Regions from separate parts of the Cryobacterium sp. 10C3 genome, predicted to be linked through region 1. Evidence: riboswitches for the same ligand, from Rfam matches in the RefSeq annotation. Region 1 holds a riboswitch; the other holds the start of a gene.
What was found. A riboswitch is a leader RNA that binds a small molecule or an ion and turns the genes downstream of it on or off. The one in region 1 is predicted to bind cyclic di-GMP.
Positions count from the first base shown of each region.

Region 2: linked by a shared signal. The riboswitch ahead of RGU41_RS03490 (GGDEF domain-containing protein) and the one ahead of RGU41_RS18895 (putative bifunctional diguanylate cyclase/phosphodiesterase) in region 1 are both predicted to bind cyclic di-GMP.

Region 1 is NZ_JAVIWF010000002.1:3,754,465-3,762,195, reverse strand. Features, by position in the region: gene RGU41_RS18930 (LacI family DNA-binding transcriptional regulator) at 1-101, shown strand, start outside; gene RGU41_RS18925 (hypothetical protein) at 188-358, shown strand; partial or broken gene RGU41_RS21125 (GNAT family N-acetyltransferase) at 392-817, shown strand; gene RGU41_RS18915 (sterol carrier protein domain-containing protein) at 715-1,776, shown strand; gene RGU41_RS18910 (DsbA family protein) at 1,880-2,767, shown strand; gene RGU41_RS18905 (CHY zinc finger protein) at 2,778-3,137, shown strand; partial or broken gene RGU41_RS18900 (HelD family protein) at 3,218-5,483, opposite strand; cyclic di-GMP riboswitch class I at 5,618-5,691, shown strand; gene RGU41_RS18895 (putative bifunctional diguanylate cyclase/phosphodiesterase) at 5,780-7,731, shown strand, end outside.
Region 2 is NZ_JAVIWF010000002.1:600,732-608,462, forward strand. Features, by position in the region: gene RGU41_RS03470 (Abi family protein) at 38-1,030, shown strand; gene RGU41_RS03475 (hypothetical protein) at 1,220-1,414, opposite strand; gene RGU41_RS03480 (glutaredoxin family protein) at 1,411-1,686, opposite strand; partial or broken gene RGU41_RS03485 (ATP-binding protein) at 2,111-2,620, opposite strand; cyclic di-GMP riboswitch class I at 2,866-2,940, shown strand; gene RGU41_RS03490 (GGDEF domain-containing protein) at 3,064-4,548, shown strand; gene RGU41_RS03495 (hypothetical protein) at 4,599-5,237, opposite strand; gene RGU41_RS03500 (hypothetical protein) at 5,542-5,727, opposite strand; gene RGU41_RS03505 (glutaredoxin family protein) at 5,754-5,978, opposite strand; gene RGU41_RS03510 (hypothetical protein) at 6,072-6,545, opposite strand; gene RGU41_RS03515 (DUF1345 domain-containing protein) at 6,809-7,465, shown strand.

The DNA of each region.
Region 1 (7,731 bases):
CGGATGCCGGACTCACCGTCACGGTGACCGTCACGGCAGGCGATCCCGACCGTGAACTCGCACTCGTCCGATCCCTGCGCGGGCAGCGCCCCGGATCCTGATCCTCGCCGGACCGCCGTCCCCCGATGACACGGACGGCACTCCGCTCACGGACGAGCTGCGCTCCTTCGAGGCCGGCGGTGGCCGGGTGATCGTACTCGGCGAGCGTTCCCTCGGCTTCGCGACCGTGCCACGCGGCGAGATCGACTCCGAGGCGGGGCCGGAGTCCCTCGCCGCCGTCGGCCGCGCGGCCGTCGCACGAGCGCTCGTCCCTCCGGTCCCCGGGCCCGGGACGCCAGCCGCGACCGTCGCGAGCTGACTCCGGCCGGTCCCCGGCCAGTACAGTAGGGCCGTGAACGACTACACGGCACCCGACTTCGCACGCACGCCCATCGACGAGGAATCGGCGGCCGTGCTCGCGATCGGCGGCCTCGAACTGCGCCTGATCGACGCCGCAGACACCGAGGCCCGGCGACACTGGCACCGCGCGACAGCGCGCGGCTTCCACGAGGGCGCGCCCGACGACAACGAACTTGTCCGCCGCCTGGCGAACACCGCAGGGGATCGCGTGACGGCCGTCCTCGACGCGACCGCTGCCGATCCGCTCACCCCGGTCGCGACGGTGCGGTCCTGGCCGATGGGCCTGAGCGTCCCCGGCGGCGGCACGCTGCCCGCCTGGGCGATCAGCTCGGTCACCGTCTCGCCGACGCACCGCCGCAGAGGCCTCGCCCGCGCCCTGCTCACCGCCGAGCTCCGCACCGCGCACGGGCTCGGCCTGCCACTCGCCATGCTCACCGTGTCGGAGGCCACTATCTACGCGCGATACGGGTTCGGGCCGGCCGCGCACCAGGCAAGCATCACCATCACCACCGGCGACGCACGGCCGGCCCCGGCAGCCCCGACGGACACGGGGCGGCTGCACTTCGTCTCCCCGAATCGCTGCGCCACGACGCCCCGGCGATCTTCGACGCCGCCAGAAGGCGCGGCGCCGGTGACGTCGACCGTCGCGACAGCCTCTGGGACCAGATCCTCGGACTCACGACCCCCGCGTTGGCCGAGCCGTCCGAGGCGGCAGCCCCGACCCCGACGACCGCCGCCACCCCGACGCGGCAGACGGTGCGCTTCGACGACCCGACCGGCCGACCGAAGGGATTCGCGGTCTACAGCGTCACGCTCGAGGGCGACGCCTACCCTGGTCGGCTCGACGTCGTCGACCTGGTCGCGGCGACCGACGCGGCATACACAGCACTCTGGCGCTTCCTGCTCGACCTCGACCTCATCGGAGAGGTCTCCGCCCCGCTCCGGAGTACCGCGGAGCCCCTCGTCTGGCAGCTCGAGAACCCCCGGGCCGTGCGCGCCTCCGCCGAACGCGACCACCTCTGGCTGCGCCTCCTCGACGTGCCTGCCGCACTCGAGCACCGCCGATACGCCGCACCCGGCGTCTTCCTCCTCGATGTCTCCGACGACCTCGGCATCGCGGGGGGCGAGTTCCTGCTCACTGTCTCTCCAGACGGTGCCGGCTCGGCGCATCCGCTCGCCGCGGGCGAGGCCACCCCGGCGGGAGCGGCCCACCTCAGCCTCTCGGTCGCCGCCCTCTCCGCCCTCTACCTGGGCGGCCCGAGCGCCGTCGTGCTGAGCCGCGCCGGCAGGGTCACCGAGCACACGGAGGATGCCGCGACGCAGGTCGACGCCGCATTCCGCTCAGGGCAGCCGCCGCACCTCAGCACCTGGTTCTAACCCTCCTCACAGCTGGCTCCCAGCCCGATGGCACGGGGCGTGGAGGTGGACGGCCTAACCTAGATTCGATAAGTCACTCGCGACGAAACGGTGTACAGGGTCTATGAACAGCAACCTCCCCGGCAAAGGCACGCCCCCGAAGAAGGACCGCCGCGATGCGGCACGGGAGAGCGCCCGCTTGATGCGTGAAGCCCAGCAGAAGAAGGACAAGCGAAACAAGCTGTTCCTGCGAGGCGGCATCGGTGCCGGACTGGTTGCGATCGCCGTCGTCGTTGCCCTCGTCATCGTGAACAGCAACGGCCCCGCGGCCGCCGGCCCGCTGAACATGGCCAGCGATGGGGTCCTGCTCACCGGCGACGGAACGACCATCACCGCCGTCCCGACGGCCGCCCTCGCCGCGGACGCCACGCCGGTCGCGACCGACCAGACCACGCTCACGAGCACTGCGAACATCGTCGTCTACGCCGATTACCTGTGCCCCTATTGCGGCCAGTTCGAGACCACCAACGGCACCGCGATCAACTCCTGGGTCACCGCGGGCAACGCGACGCTCGAGTACCACCCGATCTCCATCCTCGACGCCAACTCGGCCGGGACGAAGTACTCGACCCGGGCAGCGAACGCCGCCGTGTGCGTGGCCAACTACCAGCCCGCCGCATTCCCGGCCGTCAACGCCGCCCTGTTCGCCCAGCAACCCGCTGAGAGCACCGCCGGCCTGACGGATCAGGAACTTGTGAGCCTGGTCACGACCGCGGGAGCCACGGACGCCGGCATCACGAAGTGCATCACTGACGGTGCCTTCAAGTCCTGGGTCGGCAATGCGACCAAGCGCGCCCTCGCCGGCCCGCTGCCCAACTCGACGACCCTCACCAAGGTCGCCGGAACCCCGACCGTGCTCGTCAACGGCGTCGCCTACACCGGCTCCCTGACCGACGCGACGGTGTTCTCCACCTTCGTCCAGGACCAGGTCACCGCAGCCGCCAAGAAGTAGGCGGCCGCTGGTGCAGCCACCGGGCCGAAAACTGCTGGGCACGACCGACCTCGAGGTGTTCGGCGAGCCCGTCGACGACGAGACGCGGTGCGTTCACTACAACACGGCGGCGGATGTCGTCGCGATCCGGTTCTACTGCTGCCGCCGGTTCTACCCCTGCCACCTCTGCCACGCCGCCGCGGCCGATCATGCCGCGCGGCAGTGGCCGGTCGCGCTCTGGGCGGAGCAGGCGATCCTCTGCGGAGCCTGCCTCCGCACCCTGAGCATCACCGACTACCGTGCCGCGACACGCTGCCCGCACTGCGCGGCGCCCTTCAACGACGGATGCCGGGCGCACGCCCACCTCTACTTCGAGGCGCCCAGCCCCTGACCCCGCCGCCTCGCCCGCCCGGCGCGGTCCCGTCGCGGAACTTCACGGGCGGCGCGAAGGTGAGGCTCAGCGGGCGAGGGTCAGCGGGTGAGGCCGGCGGGCAGCGCGGAGTTCAGGTCGGCGACGAGGTAGAGACGCTGCGTCGCGCGGGTCATGGCGACATACAGCGATCCGGCCCCGCGCTCCGAGGCGGCCACGATGCCTGCGGGATCCACGACGATCACGGCGTCGAACTCGAGGCCCTTCGCGTCGCGAGGCCCGAGGAGTGCGATCTCCCTGCCGAGCCCGAGGGCGCCGAGACCGACCCGGTCCCCGAACTCCGCCGAGAGCTCCGCCCCGACGGCCTCAAGCGCCGCATCGGCAGCGATCACGGCGAGGGTACCGCCCGCACGCAGCGCGCGCTCGCGGTGAACCGCTGCCGCGACATCCGCTTCGACGGTTATCGGCCACTCACTCGCGCGAACCGCCCGCGAGGGCGTCACCGGCAGCCCGTGCGCGATCGCCATCTCCTCGGCCGCGGTCGCGATCTGGCGGGGTGTGCGATAGTTCACGGTCAGTTCCTCGAGGCGCCAGCGCCCGGCCTCGAGGGAGGCGTCGAGGATGGGCGCGAGCGCCTCCTTCCAGCTGCCGGATGCTGAGGCGGATGCGGCCTGCGCGATATCGCCGACGACCGTGAACGACCGGCGCGGCCCCCGGCGCAGCAGCAGCCGCCACTGCATCGGCGAGAGTTCCTGCGCCTCGTCGACGACGACGTGGCCGTATGTCCAGGTGCGGTCGACGGCCGCACGCTCGGCGGTCGTGGCCCGGTCGCCGAGCTCAGCGAAGTTGTCTGCCAGGGCGCGCGCGTTGACGAGACCCTTCACGTCCATGTTCGCGATTGCGAGTTCGGCATTCTCGATGTCGCGTTTGCGCTGTTCCTTCTGCTCGCGCTTCTGGGCGGCGTCGACGACGTTGTACTCGCCGAGGTGCTCGGCCGCCTCATCGAGCAGCGGGATATCGGCGATCGTGAACTCGGCGTCCCTGGCCCGGTGCAGGAGCGCCCTCTGCTCCGCACTCCAGCCCGGGGTGAGCTCGGCGAGCCATTGCGGGCGTGCGTAGAGATCCTGCACGAGCTTCTCGGGGGTGAGCGGCAGCCACGCGGTGTTGAGCGCGACGCGCACGCCATGTGCCGAGCCGCAGGTCTTCGCGCAGCATCGGCAGGTCGGACTCGTCCATCGAGGCGCCGCCCTGCTGCAGCTGGCGCAGCCAGTCGCGCGCGAGCGCGCCGATCGCGGTCTTCACGAAGGTGACCCTCGCGAGGTTGTGCGGCTTGCCGCCCTCGCGCGCCTTGGCGATCGCGTTCGCCACGAGCTGCGGGGCCAGGGTGATTTTGTCGCCGTTGACCTCGAGCTGACGGGGCCCCACCGGGATCCGCTGCCGGGAGCGCACCGCATGGGCGATGAGCGCGGCCATGAAAGCCTGGCCCTTGAGCGCCGCGACGGCGGGGACGTCCTCGCGGGTCGCCTCGACGCCCGGGTACAGCTGCCCCACGCTTGAGAGAACCACCCCGGTCTCGCCGAGCGACGGCAGCACCGCCTCGATGTACTGCAGGAACGAGCGGGACGGCCCCACGATGAGCACCCCGTTGTGCTTCAGGCGATCGCGATGCGTGTAGAGCAGGTACGCCGCACGGTGCAGCGCGACGGCGGTCTTCCCCGTGCCCGGCCCGCCCTGGACGACGAGCACTCCGGCGAGGTCAGAGCGGATGATCCGGTCCTGTTCCGCCTGGATGGTCGCGACGATGTCGGGCATGTGCCCGGTGCGCTGGGCGGTCAGCGCGGAGAGCAACGCTCCCTCCCCCTGATGTTCGGAGGATTCTCCGCCGAGGCGTTCGGCGTCGAGGATCTCGTCCTCGATCCGGATGATGGTCCGCCCCCTGGACTGCAGGTGACGCCTGGCCCTGGCTCCCAGCGGGGTCGCGGCCGTCGCCTGATAGAACGCACTCGCCTGCGGCACCCGCCAGTCGAGCAGCATCGGCTGCAAGTCTTCGTCGCGCAGCCCGACCCTGCCGATGTAGCGGAACACGGAGTCGCCGCTCGCGTCGTCCGCGGCCAGTTCGAGCCGGCCGAACGCCAGCCGGTCGTCGATCTCCCGCAACTGCACGATCCGGTCCTCGTAGAGGCGCGCAAAGGTGTCCCGCTCGGAGCGGGTCTGATGATTTCCGCCGACGTCGAGCAACCGCACCGCCGTCAGCTGGTCCTCGGCCTCCCGCTGCAGCGCGTCCAGACGCGCGTACAGCGTTGCCACGTAGTTCTGTTCCCGTTCAAGCTCCAGGTCGACCACCGAAACACCCCTCAAATCCGACATTCGAGTTTACCCGACACGGATGGGTGCTCCTTTCCGGTCGAGAGTGACCGCAACACCGGTCGCTCTCGACCGGAATGGCCCTCGGGCAGGGGGCGGCTAGGCTTGGCCTGTGTGAGGAAGCACCCATTTCTGCGGTCTCATACAGGCACACCCGTCGAAAGGCGGGGTCGCAAAGGCACGGGACCCTTGGGTTCGCCGGCCTACACACTGACGGGACTCGGCCTCACATGACCGGCACACAGCATCCACAAGCCCATTTCTCCAGGCTCTGGAATCCATTTCGCCGCCCGGAAGGAATGACGGAGGGCACCCGGTGGCTCTTCACCTGGCTCGCGATCGCCACGCTCCTGCTCACGATCCCCGCGATCCTGGCCTCCGACACTGAAGGAGCGCTCCTCATCGCCCTCACGACCGGGGCCGTCCTGATCGCCTCCTGGTCTTACGGGTTCGTCACGGGACGGGTTCCGCTCATTCTCGACCTGATCGATTCCGTCGCCTTCGTCGCACTCGCCCTCGCGCTGCCGGATCCCGCTGCCGCACTCGGTGTCGTCTTCGGCGCCGTCTGGCTGCGCGGACTCTACGGTTCCACGACCAGGTCCCTCGTTCGCTGCACCCTCTATTCGCTTGGACTCGTCACCACGGTCCTACTGTGGGCCCCGGTGCATGGGCCGACCGCCGTGATCTTACCCGCGACCACCCTGGGCACGATTCCGACCGTCTTCCTCACTTTCGTGATCGTGCGCCAACTGAGCATCGTTCTGCGGTCCATGGAACAGTCAATGCGCCGCGACCGCGAACTCGCGGCGACCGGATCCCTGCTGCTCGGCGTCGTCGACGAGGCGGACATCTGGGTCATCGGCTGGGCCGCGGCCCAGGAGATCTGCGTCGCGACCCCCGGACTGCGTGTCGTCCGGGTCGTACGCGACGGTCCCGCACTCCGGGTAGTTGGCTCGTCGGGCGAATTCGCCGTCCTGCCCACGGAACTCCCGGCCGAGGTCGTCGCCACATCCAGCGGCGGCTCCACGACGGGCTCGACCATCGCGGACCCGAGCGCACTGGATTCCGCCGTCGGCGCTCCCCTGGCCTGGGCCTGCCTCGCCTCGAACGCGCAGGCGAATGCCTGGATCTTCGTTGGCGCCCCCGGGAAGATCCCGGCGGAGGCCCTCGTTTCGGTCCGGGCGCTCTCCAACCAGGTCTCGCTGGCCCTCCGCAACAGTACGGTCCAGGGGGAGCTCACGGTCCAGGTCAGTTCGGACCCGCTTACCGGTCTCAACAACCGTGCGTCGTTCATGACCAAGCTCACCGCGATCCTGGGCACGGTCGACGATGCCAGCGGCGTCCACATCTTCTTCCTCGATCTCGACGATTTCAAGGACGTCAACGACCTTCTCGGACACCGGGCCGGAAACGAACTCCTCATCGAGGTCGCCGAGCGGATGCGGTCAAACACCGGGAGCAATGCCATCTGCGCCAGGCTCGGTGGCGACGAGTTCGCCATCATCCTGGCCGGCAAGAGTGATTCCGATGCCCTCTGCATCGCCACAGACCTGGGCAGGTCGATCGCCGAACCGGTGACCCTCGAGCGGAACACCGCGCAAGTCGGCGTCAGCATCGGCATCGCCACAGCAGCAGCAGGGATCGACATCGAGGATCTGGTGCACCAGGCGGACGTGGCGATGTACGCGGCGAAGGCCAACGGCAAGAACCGCGTCCAGGTCTTCGAGCCTGGCCTCCTCCGCGTGGACAATCCCAGGGTCACCTTCGAATGGCAGCTCGCGGCCGCGGCGGCCGCCGACGAGCTCGTCGTGCACTACCAGCCCATCCTCGATCTCCCCGGGCTGCAGTGCACCGCCGTCGAGGCCCTCGTCCGCTGGCAACACCCGGAACGCGGCCTGCTCTTCCCCGGTGACTTCATCGATGTCGCCGAGCGGACCGGAGCGATTATCGGTATCGGCGCTTTCGTGATGCGACGCGCCTGCCTCGACGCCGCGGCATGGCGGACGGCCAATCCTGGAGCGACGGTGGCCGTGCACGTGAACGTTTCGGCCCACGAGCTCGACCGCGAGGGGTTCGTCGACTCGATCATCGGCTGCCTGGCCGACACCGGGACCCTCGCGAAGGATCTCATCATCGAACTCACCGAGACCGTCGTACTGGATTCCCCCGCCGCGATCGGTCGCCTCCGCGCGATCGGAGCGCTCGGCGTCGGGATCGCAATCGACGACTTCGGCACGGGCTATGCCTCCCT
Region 2 (7,731 bases), 3.2 Mb from region 1:
TCACGGCTCGGGCTGATTTTCTTTAACTGGGGGACTCGTGGCTGAGTACACAAAGAAGTGGTTGTCGGTCGACGGGCAGGTCGCCAAGCTTGAGTCACGCGGCGTTGAGGTGGGTGACCACGAGAGTTTCCGCGGGTTGCTTCGAGCCGTCGGGTATTACCGACTCACGGGCTACCTTTATCCATTCCGGGAATCGGAACCTTTTCGGGATGACGCCGGACGGATCAGGTTTCGAGTTCTTAACCGCTATCGTTCCGGCACGTCTGTAGGGCAAGCTTCTGCGCTCATTGATTTTGATCGTCGCCTGCGGATGCTCGTTCTCGAGGGCATCGAGCGGATCGAGATTTCTTTCCGCATGCAGATCGGCTATGTGTTGGGCAGGCAATCGGCATTCGCCCACATGGATCCCGTCAACTTCGTCAACTCGTTTACGGAATCACAGACTGATAAGGCGACCGGCGACACACTGCCCAGTAGACACGCGCAGTGGATCGAGCGTGTGAAAGAGCGCCAGGCCGATTCTGACGAAGCCTTCGTCGCTCACTTTCGCAACAAGTACGACGATGAAATGCCTATCTGGGCGTTAACGGAAATTCTGGAGCTCGGACATCTCGGCCGGCTCTATTCGGGATTGAACAGTTCGTTGGCGACGGAGATCGCCGCGGCCTACGGGGCACCGTCGAAGAAGGTAATGGTCAGCTGGATCTCCAGCCTGAACTATGTCCGGAATGTCTCTGCACATCACGCACGCCTCTTTAACCGCAAGCTTGTCAGCGCACCGGCACGACCCAGTCACGACCAGGTGCCACTTCTTGGTCATCTCAAGGACGGGGATTCCGCGAAAGCTGTGTTCGGCGTGTACAACGCTCTCGCGGTGATGGCCTATCTGCTCAGATCGATCGAACCGTACAGTGGCTGGCCCGCCAGGGTCGTGGAGCTCCTCAACTCTTTTCCCGAATCTGGCTGTGTGACGATCGAATCGATGGGCGTCCCGGATGGCTGGCCGACGCTTGAGCTCTGGCGCGCCTGATAGGCGGCACGCCCGGCATTGAATCGATGCACGTGAGCTTGCCAAAGGCAACCGGAGCGCTTCATCTCGGTTGAAGTTATCAGGGGAGTCCTGATCGTCGGAGATGTGGTTACCGGGACTCTGCGCTGAGCCGGTTCAAAGGGGCGTCCCGGCGTGTGTATCGCGGCGAAGGGGCCTCCTCATCGTGTCTCAACGATGAGGTTCGTCGATGCTGAAAGCTGAAACGGATTCGCGGTCGAATCGGATTAGGTGGGCGTCGATGGCGAAGATTTTGAGCTTGTCGGTTGTGGTGCGTAGCTTGTTGAGCGCGTCGCTGTCGATGTTTAGTGCTGCGCATATTTCGGCCGGTGTCATCAGGGGTGAGATAGGTGCGGGCTTGATCACGCGTTCTCCTCCGTCGGCATCGGCGTGAGTGCCGCAGTGTGGGCTGTGGCGATGGCGGAGATTTTGTCGGGTCTGAACCCTGTCCAGTGTTCGGTGCCAACGGTCACGACGGGTGCGTTTCGGTAGCCGAGTTGTGTGACCACGGCGGCGGCGACCTGGTCGTGGGTGAGGTCGATGGTCTCGTAGTCCAGGCCGACGTTGTTGAGTGCTCGTTTGGTCGGGGTGCAGTGGATGCAGTTCGGCAGTGTGTATACCGTGAGTGGTTCTGGCATCGGTGGGTCCTCTTTCTCTTATCTCCCATTGTCTTTTGGCGAAGACCTTGAGACAGCGCCAGGGGTGAATGTGCAAGGGGCCGTGGAATACCGTAGCGCAGCGAGGATATGCCGCGAAAGCCCTTGCGCAGAGGGGAATGGTGCGTACGCTCAGATCGTAAAAGGCAACGGAGTTGTCGCAAAGAAGCCTCGTCGACCAGCGGTCGACGAGGCTTCTTTGATCAGTTCAGAGCCGAAGGCTACCTCTCAGTCTTGGGCGTGGATGCGGCGGCCGTGGTGCGTGGTCTGCGGGTCCGCGGCGTGTTCTTGAGTATTTGCGGGTCTGGGGGCCAGCGAATATTGCCTTCGGGGGCCATCGATATTGCCGCTGGGTGCCACCCAGTCGCGCAGCCGGGGGCCACTGGCGCCCCCGACCGCGCGAGCCTCAGGCCGTGGCGTGACCGGCGGTGTGTTCTCGCATGTTGTGGCCGCCGGTCTCGACCCAGATGGTGTTGTGCACGATGCGGTCCATGATCGCGTCCGCGTGAACCCCGGAGCCAAGGCGCTGGTGCCAGTCCTTTTGGGCGTATTAAGTGCAGAACACTGTTGATGCCTGATCGTAGCGGCGCTCGAGGAGTTCCAACAGCATGCTCCTGGTGCTCTCGTCGGGCTCGTCGAGGAGCCATTCATCGATCACCAGGAGCGTGAATGCGGCGTACTTGTTCAAGAACTTCGTCGTGCCGGAGGGTTTATCGCGGGCCAGCTGCCAGGCCTCTTCGAGCTCCGGCATTCGAATGTAGTGTGCTCGCACCCGGTGCCGGCACGCGGCTTTCGCCAACGCGCAGCCTAGATATGATTTCCCCGACCCGGTGAATCCCTGGAACACAACGTTCTGTTGCCGGTCGATGAAAGGGCCGGGGCAGTCTGCTCTTCTTCTGCCTCCCGGCCGCGTCATATGTCCACGTGGTGGCGGCGGTGTCGGGGGCGGTGCTGTTGAGTTGGTTGTAGGCGTTGTAGCTGTCGTCGATGGGTGCCGCGCGGAACTTGGGGTGGGTGAGGCTTGGGTATGGTGAACTTCGCTCCAAGCGAAAACGAATCTTCAGAGATCAGGAGTCAACCAAACCGGGGGCCGTTCCAGCCGACAGAATGCTACGGTCAGGTCAGGATCACTTGATCATTGACGAGACGGCGTTTCTGCGTCAGTCGCACGGGCACATCCGGTGCAAGCCGGTGTCGCAAAGGCACGGGACCCCTTGGGTTAGCCGGCCTATCAACAGACAGGACCGACGCTCAATGGGCGTTTTGCGAAAATCAGTAGACCGGGTGAACGTCCGTGGCCTCTTGAGGCCGTCTGACGGGACTGTCCAAAGCACACGGTGGTACTTTGCCGCCCTGGCGATGGCGTCTCTGATCGTGTCCGTGCCTGCTGCGTTTTTCGAAGCGACCGGCGGCGTGATAGTGCTGATGCTTTTGGGGTCAACGGTAACGTTGCTGTCATCGTGCGTTCACGTCCTCCTGAGTCGGCAGGTACCACTGTGGCTGGACGTATTGGACACGGTTGCGATTGTTGTTCTCGGGCTCGCCAGTCCGTCCACGACGACGGTGATCGCCTACGTGCTCACCGCGATCTGGTTTCGAGCCTTCTACGGATCGATCTGGCGTTCTCTGCTGCGATGTGTCCTCGGGATGGCAGCGCTCTCTGCGACAGTGCCGTTGTGGTCGTTGATTCCGACCCACTCGGTGCCACCGACAACGACGGGCTTATACGAGTCGTTCCCGCTGATATTCATCGCCGTTTTCATCGCCCGCCAAATGGGCGGTGGCCTGCTGGCGCGAGAGCAGGCCACTCGGCGCGATACCGTGTTGGCCGCCACCGGCTCGCAATTGTTGGGCCTCACTGACGAGACCTTGATCAGGGCTCTCGCTTGGGCGGCTTGTGCTGAGATTTGTGATGCCACTCCAGGTTTGCGCCTGCTCAAACTGGTGCGCGATGGCGCCGAGTTGAGGGTTCAAGGAGTTGCCGGCAGCTTCCTTAGTGTTCCGGGAGCGTTTCCTGGGACCGTCGTCTCGTCCACAACGGATCCAGGGGATGCGCGGGTCCTTCAGCCGGGACCGCTGGATGACGCCGTCGGCGTCGACCTCGCCTGGTCGTGCGTTAGTTTGCGGGGATTGCACGAAAACGCCTGGATGCTGGTAGGTGCGCCGAAGAAGATCCCCTCAGATGCGTTGTTGTCTGTGCGTGATTTGGTCAACCAGGTGGCTCTGGCCCTCCGCAATAGTGACGTGCATCAACAACTCACGTTACAAGCCCAATATGATTCGTTGACTGGGCTGGACAACCGGGCTTCCTTCACCGCGAAGCTGGCCTCAAGCCTCGCGGACCAGGCGCATCTGGACGGTCTGCACGTTTTGTTCCTCGACTTAGACGACTTTAAGGATGTCAACGATGTCCTGGGTCATCGTGCCGGAGATGCGGTACTTCTCGAGGTCGCAGCGCGGCTGCGCGGGTGCACTCGCCCCGGCGATGTCTGCGCGCGACTGGGCGGCGATGAATTCGCCATCTTGTTGCGCGGTACCACGGCCAGCGCTGCTAAGGACGTCGCTCAACGCATGATTGACTCGCTGACACCACCCGTGCGCGTTGGCGAACGCTTTGCGCAGGTCGGTGCCAGCGTCGGGATCGCGACGCTCACACCCGGGATTGATATCGATGAGCTTGTACATCAAGCCGATATCGCGATGTATGCAGCCAAAGCCAACGGCAAAGGTCAAGTACAGGGCTATCACGTGGGGCTCATACACACCGGTGCGACCCGGCTAACAACCGAATGGGCCCTCGCAGTCACAGCTATTCCCACGCGCCCACTCCGTGGAGCGCGTTGATCATTTTTGTGTCTCTGAGGCTCTCCTCACGCTCGACGAAGGTCAAAAACCTATCCTGACAGCGGTGCCTTGCTGAGGTCTAGCATCCCGCCAGCGTGCCGGAAGAAGCGAGTCCCGACCGGCGCCGACACGCAGGCCCGCTCGCCCGCTCGCCCGCTCGCCCGCTCGCCCGCTTCCTCGCTCGAGATGCCCTGGCCAACGAGGCCCCCAGAAATCCTGGCGGTGCTCCCGGTGCCACCCCGGCGGCCGGCCTGGCGACCGCATCGGTTCTCGCCCGAGTTGCGTGGCCATCCAACCCTTCGGACGTCCCATAATCCACCTCCATGATCGAGGTGTTGCTTCCACCGGTTGAATCCACTCTTCTTGTTGTATCCGCTGTAGAGAAGAACAATCTTGCAGCCGTGAAATGTGCAGAACACTCGGAGAAGTACCTGGCGGTCGATGCCAGACATATCCATCGGCGGCGCTAGGCCGGCTTCAGTAAAAATCGCCTGCAACGATTTGCGCACGCGAAACTCGTACAGTCCATCGCCGAGTGATTTCCCCCACTCGCCTGCGCAAATGTCGATTCCATAGACCTCGAGTACGTGCTCGATTGCCGCGATGAGGACCGCCTGCTCGTACGGAGGGAGCGAGTCCACGAAGCGGTCAAGGGTATCGCCCTCATATTCAACAGTCCAGGCGGCCAATATCGTCCTCTCTTATGGTGCGCCGTGAGCTTATCGAGTCCGGGAGCGCCCATAGGCCCGTACGATCCCTTCAAAGAGCCACGATGGTGGCATCAGCGGCCCCGGTGTCGAGGGATAGTGGCGTGTGCCCGGGCAATTGGTCAACAGCTTGTTGGACAGCGGGGCGCTGGCTCTCCCCGGCCCGCGCGATTGCTTGCATGCCGGTCCAGTTCGTCCTCAGGTATGGATCGGAACACGTGGGATCCCGCTCACCGATTTCTTCGCCACCGGAAACGCGGGTGCCGGTGCGTGCGCCGAGTCGAACTTATTGTCGAGTCCCGGGTGTGTGTCTCGGCGAAGGTGCCCCGTCGGCGAGGCTGAAAGTCAGGACGGACTGGCGGTCATCGCGGAGGAGGTGTTCGTCGATGGCGAAGGTTTTGAGCCTGTCGGTGGTGCGCAGCTTGTCGAGGGTGTCGATGCGCAGTGCTGCGCATACTTCGGCTGGAGTCATGAGAGGTGAGATGGGCAGCGGCTTCCTCACTCTTTCTCTTCCTTCAGTATCGGCGTGAGCGTGGCGGCTTGTGCTGCGGCGATGGCGTTGATCTTGTCTGGCCTGAACCCCGCCCAGTGTTCGGTGCCAACGATGACGACGGGTGCGGATCGGTAGCCGAGTTGTGTGACCAGGTCGGCGGCGGCTTGGTCGTGGGTGAGGTCGACGGTCTCGTACTGCAGGCCGACGTTGTCAGAGCGTGAGGAAGCCACAACCGCGAGTGGCCGGCGTCGATGGGACCGCGTTGCCGTCCGTCGGCTTGGAAGGGTGTTTGCCAATCATCCAATCCTTAGGTGAGCCACCGATCAGGGGGTCTGGTTTTCCAGGGACTTGACCTTGTCGAGGAGGGCACCTATGGCGGCGTCCTGTGAGGCGAGGTGCAATTGTATTTGTTTCGCTTCTTCGAGGATCGCGCCCGCATCTTCATAGGTGGCGGCGGCTCGTGCGTCGGAGGCTGCAGCCTGGATGTTCTGGCCCACAATGATGATCGGGAGGAGCACCAATTGGAGGAACGTCTGGGCGACCCAGGCGATGATAACGATGGAGTCGTGGCTTTGAATGGCGGCCGGCAGGCTGACAAGGCTGATGGCGGCGAATGCGTAGGCCGCCCACATTGTTCCGACGCTCTTCGTGATGCCCAAGCCGATTTTTTGATTGATGCCGTTCACCCGGCCGGAATCAGCGCGCAACTTCGAGAGAACTGAGCGCACGGTCGGCGGCCCTTGGGCGGCACGTTCGGCGGCTCTCGGGTGTTGGGTGTAGTCGAAGTCTGCGCTCATTATGTCGGTGCTCCCATTTCATGTTGGAGGTGTGAAGTATCCCACCGTTGGCTCCCTCATGATTTCTGCGCGCCCCGCTTCAGCGGATATGAGCGGCAGCATGTCCAATGCTCTACGAGAGTTCTTCATCCTGGTCTTTGGGGAGGCGTGGGCGAACCCGTGACCTACGCATTGGCGAGGCTAGCGACAGAATTCCAGTAGGGGACATCCACAACATACCGGCGGTTGGTTCTAAATCGTGCGCTTTGTGCGAGGATCTGGGGATGGAGCAGGTGCAGGACTTTCGATCAACAATTTTTCATGCTGGCACGAGGGCGAGCGTGGCTCTCATCGTTGGCGTGCTCGTTGGCGTCGCCTCTGGTCTGATTGTGAAATGGGCATTCGCGCCGGCTATCGGTTGGGTTGGGGCGGCGGTCGTCTTCCTGTCGTGGACGTGGATAGCGGTAGGTCGACTGGATCATTCTGAGACCGCACGATATGCCACTCGAGAAGATCCATCCCGGTTCGCCGCCGAGGTACTCATTCTGTGCGCAAGTATCGCCAGTTTCTGGGCCATTGCGCTTATCCTCATTGAGGCTGGCACCGTGGAAGGACTGGCCAAAGCCGGACTCGTCGCCTTGGCGTTGTCAACGATCGCGGCTTCTTGGCTGATGGTCACCACCGTGTTCACCTTGCGATACGCGCACCTGTACTACAGCAACGAAACCGGGGGCATTGACTTCAATCAACGCGAGCCGCCCCGGTACTCCGACTTCGCTTACCTGGCCGTGACGATCGGGGCCACGTTCCAAGTTTCGGACACCAATCTGCAAAATCACGATATCCGCATCACCGCGCTGCGCCATTCGTTGCTTTCTTACGTCTTGGGAGTCGTTGTCCTAGCGACAACGATCAACCTCGTTTCCGGACTCGCCCACTAACCATCTGCTTCAGCGCACCACGTACTCGCTCGAGACAAAACGTCTGGAGAAGGAACGAAGCATCCCCAGTGTTGCCAGAAAGGCGCTCGGGTCCCGGTTTCGTGTTCTGCTCCATCCCGGTCAGGGCCCCGTCCCGGGGCTTGATTCGCGCGCGAGCTCCGTCTCGAAAACTCAGAACTAGACAGCCGTTGCCTGGCGGCCTTCCGAGCCCAGATGCGTGCGAGCCTCCCTCAACCCTTTTCGTTCTTCTTCGGCCAAAGGGTCAC